DNA from 3 places in the Sulfuriferula thiophila genome. Region 3 is predicted to be linked to each of the others. Evidence: predicted binding sites of a transcription regulator. Region 3 holds the regulator's gene; each other region holds the start of a gene.

Region 1 (3,282 bases), on a different contig from region 3:
CATTGCCGCAGATGAATGCTATTCCGAAATCTATTTCGACGAAGCCAATCCACCGCTAGGTGCGATGCAGGCCGCGCACCAACTGGGCCGCACTGACTATAAGAACCTGGTGGTATTTTCCAGCCTGTCAAAACGCTCCAATGTTCCTGGCATGCGCTCCGGTTTTGTCGCCGGCGATGCAGCAATCATTGCCAAGTTTCTGCTCTACCGCACTTATCATGGCTCAGCCATGTCACCCAGCGTGCAAATGGCCAGCGCTGCCGCTTGGGATGATGAAGCCCATGTGGTAGAAAACCGCCGCCTGTATGCCGAGAAGTTCGCTGCCGTACAACCGATGCTGAACAGCGTCATGTCCGCAGCCATGCCAGATGCCGCATTCTATATGTGGGTACGCGTACCTAGCGGCGACGACGCCACATTTGCCCGCCAGCTCTATCAGGATTATCACGTCACGGTATTGCCTGGCTCCTATCTGGCACGTGATGCCGATGGCATTAATCCAGGCCAAGGCTTTATCCGCATCGCACTTGTTGCACCCGTTGCTGATTGCATAGCGGCTGCAAGACGAATCCAGCAATTAATCATTCAAACCAGTTAATTTATTACAAAGGAATTAAAATGACCGAAATTCAACAACTTATCGAAGAAGCTTTCGAGCGCCGCGCCGACATTAACCCCAAGAATGCCGAGCCTAAACTCAAAGATGCCATTGCGCATGTGCTGGAACAATTGGATAAAGGCCATCTGCGTGTTGCCAGCAAGGAAAACGGCGAGTGGGTCACCCACCAGTGGCTGAAAAAGGCCGTATTGCTGTCATTCCGTCTCGAAGACAACTTCTTCATCAAAGGTGGTTTCACCAACTACTACGATAAAGTGCCGTCGAAATTTGCCGACTACAACAGCCGCGATTTCCGTGAAGGCGGTTTCCGCGTTGTGCCACCTGCTGCTGCACGCCGCGGCTCGTTTATCGGTAAGAACGTAGTGTTAATGCCTTCCTACATCAACATCGGCGCTTATGTCGATGAAGGCACCATGGTCGATACCTGGGCTACCGTTGGTTCCTGTGCCCAGATCGGTAAAAACGTCCACTTGTCCGGCGGCGTTGGCATCGGCGGCGTACTGGAGCCAGTTCAGGCCAACCCTACCATCATCGGTGACAACTGCTTCATCGGCGCGCGCTCAGAAGTTGTCGAAGGCGTCATCGTGGAAGATAACGTTGTGATCTCCATGGGTGTATACATCGGCCAGAGCACCAAGATCTACGATCGCGAAACCGGTGAAGTCACCTATGGCCGCGTACCCGCTGGCTCAGTAGTCGTCAGCGGCAACCTGCCTTCCAAAGATGGCAGCTACAGCCTGTATTGTGCCGTCATCGTCAAGAAAGTAGACGAGAAAACCCGTAGCAAAGTCGGCATCAACGAGTTGCTGCGCGGCATTTAAGCAAGCATCTGTAAACCTGTCCGGCTTTATCAGCACCCACGTGCCTCATAAAGGCGGACAGTCTCTCCAGCAACTGGCTCAGCTCACATACGCGCTACCCGCGTAATAAACATCTCCCTCACGTCTACGTAACACCCTCATGCTGCACAACATTGACGCACAGCTTGTCCCATATCGGTCATAACGGTACTGCCACAACCGCCAGAACCACACTAAAACTCTTTCTAACCCACACAATCTCCATTTCCAGCATGGAATGGCTCTTGCTTTAGTCATCATGCAAAAAATTGTATGCACTTTTGCTTCCGCCCTATCCATAAAGGAAAATTTATATGAAACGATGGTTCATCGCATTAGGTATGTTATGCATGTTAAACGTCTCCGGCATCATCCATGCCGACGACACTCCTCCAGCCCCCTCTCTGCCTGAAGCAACAACAGCAACAATTACCCCCCCATCGCCCGTCGACTCCGTGCCGGTAACTGTCATACCCCCTGCAGCAACCGCTCCAATTGCAGCTGTAGCGCCACCAAGTCCTTCTGCATTCATCAATACCGGCGACAATGCCTGGATGCTAACTTCAACCGCCCTGGTCTTACTAATGACTATCCCTGGTCTGGGCCTGTTCTATGGCGGCATGGTGCGCAAGAAAAATGTGCTGGCAACGCTGATGCAGGTATTTACCATCACCTGCCTGGTCACGGTGTTATGGATGATTGCTGGCTACAGCCTTGCCTTTACAGCCGGAAACAGTTTTATAGGTGGGATGAGTCGATTATTCCTGACGGGCATGGGTCTGGATAGTGCGAATCCGTTAGCTCCGACCATACCGGAAAGCACATACATGACTTTCCAGATGACCTTTGCCATCATCACGCCTGCCCTGATCATCGGTGCCTTTGCTGACCGGATGAAATTTTCAGCGCTCATCCTGTTTATCTCTGCCTGGCTACTTGCCGTCTACGCACCCATTGCGCACATGGTATGGGGTCCCGGCGGCTGGCTAGCCGCCGACGGCGTGCTGGATTATGCCGGTGGTACGGTAGTCCACACCAATGCCGGTGTCGCCGGTCTGGTCGCGGCATTGGTAATTGGTAAACGCGTAGGTTACGGCACGGAACCCATGCCCCCGCACAATCTAGTCCTGGCCATGATCGGCGCTTCATTATTATGGGTAGGCTGGTTCGGTTTTAATGCAGGTTCGGCAGGTGCAGCCAGCGATCGCGCCGGTATGGCAATGGCCGTAACTCAGATTGCCACAGCCACGGCAGCGCTAAGCTGGATGTTTGTGGAATGGATGGGCAGAGGCAAACCAAGTCTGCTCGGTATCTGCTCCGGCGCAGTAGCGGGACTGGTAGCTATCACCCCTGCTTCCGGTTTTGTTGCACCTTCTGGCGCACTGGTTATTGGCCTGGCTGCCGGTGCAGGATGCTATTGGGGTGCGGTATACCTGAAACGCATGATCGGCTACGATGACTCCCTTGATGCATTTGGCGTACATGCCATCGGCGGTATTCTGGGTGCGCTACTGACCGGCGTGTTCGCAGTCAAGGCTATCGGCGGCACTGCTGGCGTGCTGGAAGGCAATACCGACCAACTGCTCATCCAGGCAACCGGTGTGGGTGTTACCATCGTATATGATGCCGTCATCACCTACATCATCCTCAAACTGGTGGATGCATTCATAGGATTGCGTGTAACCGAAAATCAGGAAGAAGAAGGTCTTGATATCAGCTTGCATGGTGAACGTTTAGAATAAGTACACAGCACTAACATTGTGTCCGACTACCTGCTGCACTGCATTCCATAGTGCAACAGGTGGTTACGGCCAGCAGCCCAAA
Region 2 (3,282 bases), on a different contig from region 3:
GGCTGGTGCAGCTGCTACAGGCGCAGCAGCGGGCGGAGTAGCGTCATCAGCAATGCTCATGCCGGCGACACCAAAACTACATAACATACTTAGTGCGATGAGCCATTTTTTCATGTCGCTCTCCCTTTATAGTGCTTCTGGCCCGGACTCACCAGTACGAATGCGTACGGTTTGCTCCAGGTTGAATACAAATATCTTGCCGTCACCAATCTTGCCGGTGTGTGCGGATTTTTCTATCGCCTCGATCACCTGATCGAGCAACTCGTCGGCAATGGCCGCCTCAATCTTGACCTTAGGCAGAAAATCCACCACATATTCCGCACCACGATACAATTCGGTGTGCCCCTTTTGCCGACCAAAGCCTTTAACTTCAGTAACGGTAATACCCTGCACGCCGATGGCGGAGAGGGCTTCACGTACCTCGTCAAGCTTGAACGGCTTAATAATTGCCGTAACGAATTTCATGTTTTCTCCTTAATGCGGACGCAAAATATATTGCGTCCGCAGCTTGTTTAACGACTCAATCAACTTACAAATGCAGAATTAGAACGTTTTGCCAACGGATACGACGACTGCGCCAGCGCCCAGGTCTTTCGTTTTTGTACCTTCAGTCGAAATAACGGTTCTATTGGTATCGATATAGGCTAATGACCAAGTCAAACCAACCATATCCTTCGATACGCCAATTTTCCAATCATCAATAGAAGAGCTTGCTGTAACGCCATCATAAATAAAGTTTGGACCTTTATTGGTTTGATGACCGTAGTGAGCAACTAAGCTGATGTCGGCTGGCAACGGCACTGTTGCATTAGCTTCCAAGTAGTTACTGCCCTTACTATCAACAACGCCAAAGAAATTCGTTAAATCTTGCGTATATTTAACATTAAGCCATTTCCAGGTCGCACCAGCGTACGCTTCCCACGTATTTTCCGTTGGGTTCATAGTGCCGCCTGGGTAATAAACATAAATAGCACCGACATCATAAGACAAATCATCATTGATTTTGCCTCTGTAACCACCATACCAATCCGTCTCAATATTCGCGCCAGGATTCCAAGTGCTGCTTACATTTGATGCCCACGTTCCGATATACAAACCACTAGAATGCGTTACATCAAAACCACCCTGAATAGCTGGATTTTTAAATGTTTGCGAAATACCACGGAAACGGTAGTCAGACGTCATACCGATATTGCCTGTCAATGTGAAGTCAGATGCTGGTGCCGGCGCATCTGCAGCAAATGCTGGAATAGCCACACAAGCAAGGGCGATAGATAAAATGGTTTTGTTAAGGGTGCGCATCAGATACTCCTATGTAAAAAAATCGCAACATTGCGAAAATTTATATAGCACAACTCGTGCCAGAAATATTATTGTTTAGAAACATTACAATACATATCAAACACAATATACAACAAGTTACACCGCACCAAATAAATGCGCTTTTCTGCACAATAGCACCAATTAAGTGCAACATTCTTATACTGCCTATGAAATTTCACCATGCTTTCCTAGCAGGCTGGCAATTTGCCAGTTAAAATAGAAATACCTTAGACTTAGCGCATCCATTACAAGGGAATAACCATGCTACCCAATCAGAAACTATTCGATGAACTTGGTGACAAAATCAGCCAGGCTGTCAACCAGGGCCCTTTCAAAGACATCGAGCATAATCTGCGCGCGCTGGTGCAAAGCACACTGCAAAAACTCGACATCGTTACCCGCGAAGAATTTGATGTGCAGCAGGAAGTTCTGCTACGTACCCGTGAACAGCTAGTTGCGCTAGAGGCTCGCATATCCGAGCTGGAAAAAGCACTGACACCACCGGCAGCATAATTCGATATGGCGATTGCGGTATTGCATAGCCGAGCGCTCACTGGCATGACCGCACCCGAGGTTATCGTCGAAGCGCATTTGGCGAATGGATTACCCAGTTTCACCATCGTCGGGTTACCGGAGGCGGAAGTCAAAGAAGCGCGCGACCGTGTACGCGCTGCCATTCAGAACTCGCGTTTTGAATTTCCTGTCAGTAGGATTACCGTCAATCTGGCACCAGCTGACTTACCCAAAGAATCCGGTCGCTATGATTTACCCATAGCGCTGGGCATTCTCGCTGCATCTGGTCAAATACCCGTTCAAGCGCTGAAAGACTATGAATTTGCTGGAGAGCTAGCCCTTACCGGCGAATTACGTCCGATCCGCGGGGCACTGGCGATGACGCTTGGTGCAGTCTCAAGCGGTAGAGCATTCATACTACCAACAGCCAGCGCAGCGGAAGCTGCACTGGTCGAGCAGGCTGTTGTGTACCCCGCCGACTCTCTCCTGGCGGTTTGCGCGCACCTGACACGACAAACATTGCTTAGCCCACAGCCAGCAGCGATTCCTGATGCTACTGCGTTTGCTCCGCCTGATTTCAGCGAAGTCAAAGGTCAGGCAGGTGCAAAACGCGCACTGGAGGTTGCCGCTGCCGGTGGACACTCACTGCTGATGTCAGGCCCACCGGGTACGGGCAAGTCTATGCTGGCAAGCCGCCTCCCCGGCATTCTGCCGAACATGAGCGAACGCGAGGCCATAGAATCAGCTGCCCTGCTTTCATTAAACGGCGGGTTCAGGATCGCACACTGGCGCCATCGCCCTTATCGTAGCCCACACCACACCGCTTCAGCAGTAGCCCTGGTCGGTGGTGGCAGCAACCCCCGGCCTGGCGAAATATCCTTGGCCCACCATGGCGTGCTGTTTCTGGATGAATTGCCTGAATTTCCACGCACGGTACTTGAGGTGTTACGCGAACCGCTAGAATCGGGTTCTATCACCATTTCCCGCGCAATGCGCCAAGTCGATTTTCCCGCGCAATTTCAATTGATTGCTGCAATGAATCCCTGTCCCTGTGGCTATCTGGGCCATCCTTCAGGAAAATGCCGCTGTACGCCAGATCAAATCGCCCGCTATCGTGGCAAGTTATCCGGACCGCTACTAGACCGCATTGATATCCAAATTGAGGTGCCTGCATTAAGTCATGATGAGTTACTCAAACAGGCCGACGGCGAATCAAGCGCAGTCATACAGCAACGTGTCGAAAACGCCCGGGCTCGACAACTCGATCGGCAAGCCAAACCCAATAACGCACTCTCCAGCAACGAAATAGATAGCCATTGCACACCTGATGCAGCAGGCGCGGCATTACTGAAACAAGCTATCACCCATCTTAACTTATCAGCACGCGCATATCATCGCATACTCAAAGTGGCACGTACTGTTGCTGATCTGGCAGGCGAGGCAAAC
Region 3 (3,282 bases):
AGTTACGAATGAGGTTTAATACGCTATCGCTGTCTACACTCGTCATGAGTGCATCACGTAAGGATTTATTGCTGAATAATTGTGCCAGTTCACCCAGAATCTGCAAGTGCAAATCGGTTGCCTGCATGGGGACGAACAGGATAAAAACAAGTTTGACCGGCAGTTGATCCGGCGCATCAAAATCAATAGAGGGATTCAGCCTGACAAATACACCCATTGCGGATTTTAAGCCCTTGATCCTACCGTGCGGGATGGCAATGCCTTGTCCCAATCCGGTTGAGCCCAGTTTTTCCCGGGCAATAAGACTATCCAGTATAACCTGAGGAACAACCCCCAGCTCACTACCAAATAATTGACCAACGTATTCAAAAAGTCGTTTTTTACTCCCCATCTCGACATCGAGCAGGATATTCGAGACGGAGAGGAGTGGTGCTATCTGATTCATTGAGACTTATTCTTGCTCAATCACCGCTTGGTGCTTGATACCGCCATTGGCTTGATGCGACGAACTGAGTTTTTCTTTATGTTTGAGAACTTGGCGGTCTAACTTATCGGCCAAGCTATCAATAGCGGCATACATGTCCGGCTCTTCAACCTGTACAAAAATATCTTTGCCGCTCAGGTGCACGTTAGCCTCGACAACGTGCTTCAATTTTTCGACTGTCATGATGACGTTAACGTCGATTACATGATCAAAATGGCGTTTCATGCGATCAATTTTGGAGGTTACATAATCGCGAATCGCTGGTGTGATTTCCAGATGATGGCCGGTAATTGTTAGGTTCATGACGTTCCCTTTCGCTTGCTGGTTATAGCGCTTTGCGCTGGTTGGCGGGCGGAATTTGCAAGGATTCACGGTATTTTGCAATAGTACGACGCGCTACTACGATACCTTGCTGACCGAGAACCTCAGCAATTTGCCCGTCGGATAAAGGCTTCTTGGTATTTTCTGCACTGATCAGTTGTTTAATTAACGCACGAATTGCCGTTGCCGAGCAAGCGCCACCTGCATCAGTATTTACATGGCTACCAAAAAAGTATTTTAATTCAAAGATGCCGCGCGGCGTCATCATGAACTTTTGTGTGGTCACTCGCGATACGGTGGATTCATGCAACTCCACCACCTCTGCAATCTCGCGCAATACCAGCGGACGCATCGCTACTTCACCGTGCTCAAAGAAATGGCGCTGCCGGTCAACGATGCTCTGGGTCACGCGCAATATGGTGTCAAAACGCTGCATGATATTCTTGATCAGCCATTTGGCTTCTTGCAGCTGCCCGGCTAACTGCTGATGATTGGCATCGCGGTTACGCGACAGGATATCCGCGTACATTTGATTGATACGCAATTTCGGCATAGCGTCAGGATTAAGCGTTGCAATCCACAACCCTTTGACTTTATTGACAATAACATCAGGAATAATATAACGCGTATCGGAAATCCCGAAGGCTTCACCGGGACGCGGATTGAGATGGGTAATGAGCTCCCGCGCCGCACGCAGCGCCTCATCGTCACAGTGATACTTGCGTTTCAGCCCGGCATAATCATGCGCGCCCAGCGCGGCAAGGTCTTGCGCCACTATACGCAACGCCAATGCCAGATGCGGGGTAATCTCGGGTAACGCATGCAACTGCAATGCCAGGCACTCCGCCAGATCCCGTGCGCCCACACCTGTAGGCTCAAGGTTTTGCAAATTCTTAAGCGCAATCTGTAATTCATCCAGCTCTACTTCCAGCTCATCCGGCAACATTTCCGCGATGTCTTCCAGGCTCTGGGTCAGATATCCGCTCTCGTTCAACGCATCAATCAACAACAATACCAGTCGCTTATCCCGCTCCAGCAGAGGTGTAAGATTGAGCTGCCAGATTAAATGATCACGCAGGCTGAGGCTGTCCAGAGACGATGTCTGCGGCTCGAACTCATCATCCTCGGTGTCATCACCTGAACCATAATTGGCTGACTCATTCCAGTCCAGCTCGGTCAGTTCACGTTGTGCGGGTTCGGCAGGTGTTTCCGTTGTGGATTCGGTATTGCTGGAAGTGGTCGGCTCGTATTCCGGGCTACGCATACTGCTATCGTCAATCGCATCTACCCGCTCCAGCAATGGATTTTCCTGCACCATCAACTCCAGCTCCTGATTAAGTTCGAGCGTCGACAGTTGCAGCAATCGGATAGACTGCTGCAACTGCGGCGTGAGCGTCAGGTGCTGTGATAGTTTAAGTTGTAGACCTTGCTTCATAATTATTGATTAAAGACGAAAATGCTCACCCAGGTAAACTTTACGTACGCTTTCATTATGAATGATTTCTTCCGGCTTGCCAGCAGCCAATACCGTCCCATCATTAATAATATAAGCGCGATCGCATATTCCCAAAGTTTCACGTACATTGTGGTCGGTGATTAAAATACCAATACCGCGTTCGGTCAGAAACCGGATCAGCTTCTGAATATCTATCACCGCGATAGGGTCAATACCGGCAAACGGCTCGTCCAGCAGCACGAAGCGCGGATTCATTGCCAGCGCTCGCGCGATCTCGACACGCCGCCGCTCACCGCCTGACAGACTCATTGCCGCGGCATCGCGCAAATGCGCCACATGCAAATCTTCCAGCAGGTCTTCCAGATGCTGTTCAATTTCGGCTGCGCTGTAATTTTTCAGTTCCAGAATGGCGCGGATGTTTTGCGCCACGGTCAATTTGCGGAAAATAGAGGCTTCCTGCGGCAAATAGCTCAAACCCAGTGCGGCACGCCGATGTATCGGCATCACCCCCAGATCGTGCTCATCCAGCTGAATCTCCCCACCATCCAGCTTGACCAGACCGACGATCATATAAAAACAGGTGGTTTTACCTGCGCCGTTAGGGCCGAGCAAGCCGACAACCTCACCACTGTTGACGCTAATCGACACGTCTTTTACCACCAGACGCGATTTGTAGCTTTTTTTCAGATGCAGCGCCTTGAGTTCACTCATCGCGGCTTACTCACGTGCAGGTTGCAAACTACCCGCAGGCTGCAACGGTAAAGACGGGGTCTGCGCAGCTTCGCCTGCGCCTTTCAGTTTGGGCCGGATCACAGCATGCACACGGCTAGGGGTTGCCCCTGGCGTTTTCACGGCATTCGGATCATTTTTCACTTCAAAGAATTCGGTAATCGTGTTGTAGTTCATGGTATTGCCACGCAATTCATCTGCGCCTTTTTTCAGCCGGGCGTTGCCCGTCAGCAGCACGGTATTCTGCTTGCTGTCCATATCGATGCGATTGGCATACCCTTCGACATACTCA

Evidence for each region. Region 3 encodes sigma-54, which starts transcription at its own class of promoters, with help from an activator protein. Its sites were predicted from a motif close to TGGCACNNTTCCTGCT; they were not measured.
Region 1: the regulator sigma-54 is predicted to act here: its motif matches at 1,693-1,708, upstream of EJE49_RS12570 (ammonium transporter).
Region 2: the regulator sigma-54 is predicted to act here: its motif matches at 1,349-1,364, upstream of EJE49_RS07740 (TorF family putative porin).

What each region holds. Positions count from the first base shown of each region.
Region 1 covers NZ_BHGL01000046.1:164,114-167,395, forward strand. Annotated here, with positions in the region: gene dapC (succinyldiaminopimelate transaminase) at 1-598, shown strand, start outside; gene dapD (2,3,4,5-tetrahydropyridine-2,6-dicarboxylate N-succinyltransferase) at 619-1,440, shown strand; gene EJE49_RS12570 (ammonium transporter) at 1,773-3,200, shown strand.
Region 2 covers NZ_BHGL01000014.1:6,080-9,361, reverse strand. Annotated here, with positions in the region: gene EJE49_RS07750 (ammonium transporter) at 1-114, opposite strand, end outside; gene glnK (P-II family nitrogen regulator) at 127-465, opposite strand; gene EJE49_RS07740 (TorF family putative porin) at 544-1,302, opposite strand; gene EJE49_RS07735 (accessory factor UbiK family protein) at 1,585-1,836, shown strand; gene EJE49_RS07730 (YifB family Mg chelatase-like AAA ATPase) at 1,843-3,282, shown strand, end outside.
Region 3 covers NZ_BHGL01000003.1:189,667-192,948, forward strand. Annotated here, with positions in the region: gene EJE49_RS02045 (PTS sugar transporter subunit IIA) at 1-445, opposite strand, end outside; gene hpf (ribosome hibernation-promoting factor, HPF/YfiA family) at 452-787, opposite strand; gene EJE49_RS02055 (RNA polymerase factor sigma-54) at 810-2,240, opposite strand; gene lptB (LPS export ABC transporter ATP-binding protein) at 2,250-2,972, opposite strand; gene lptA (lipopolysaccharide transport periplasmic protein LptA) at 2,979-3,282, opposite strand, start outside.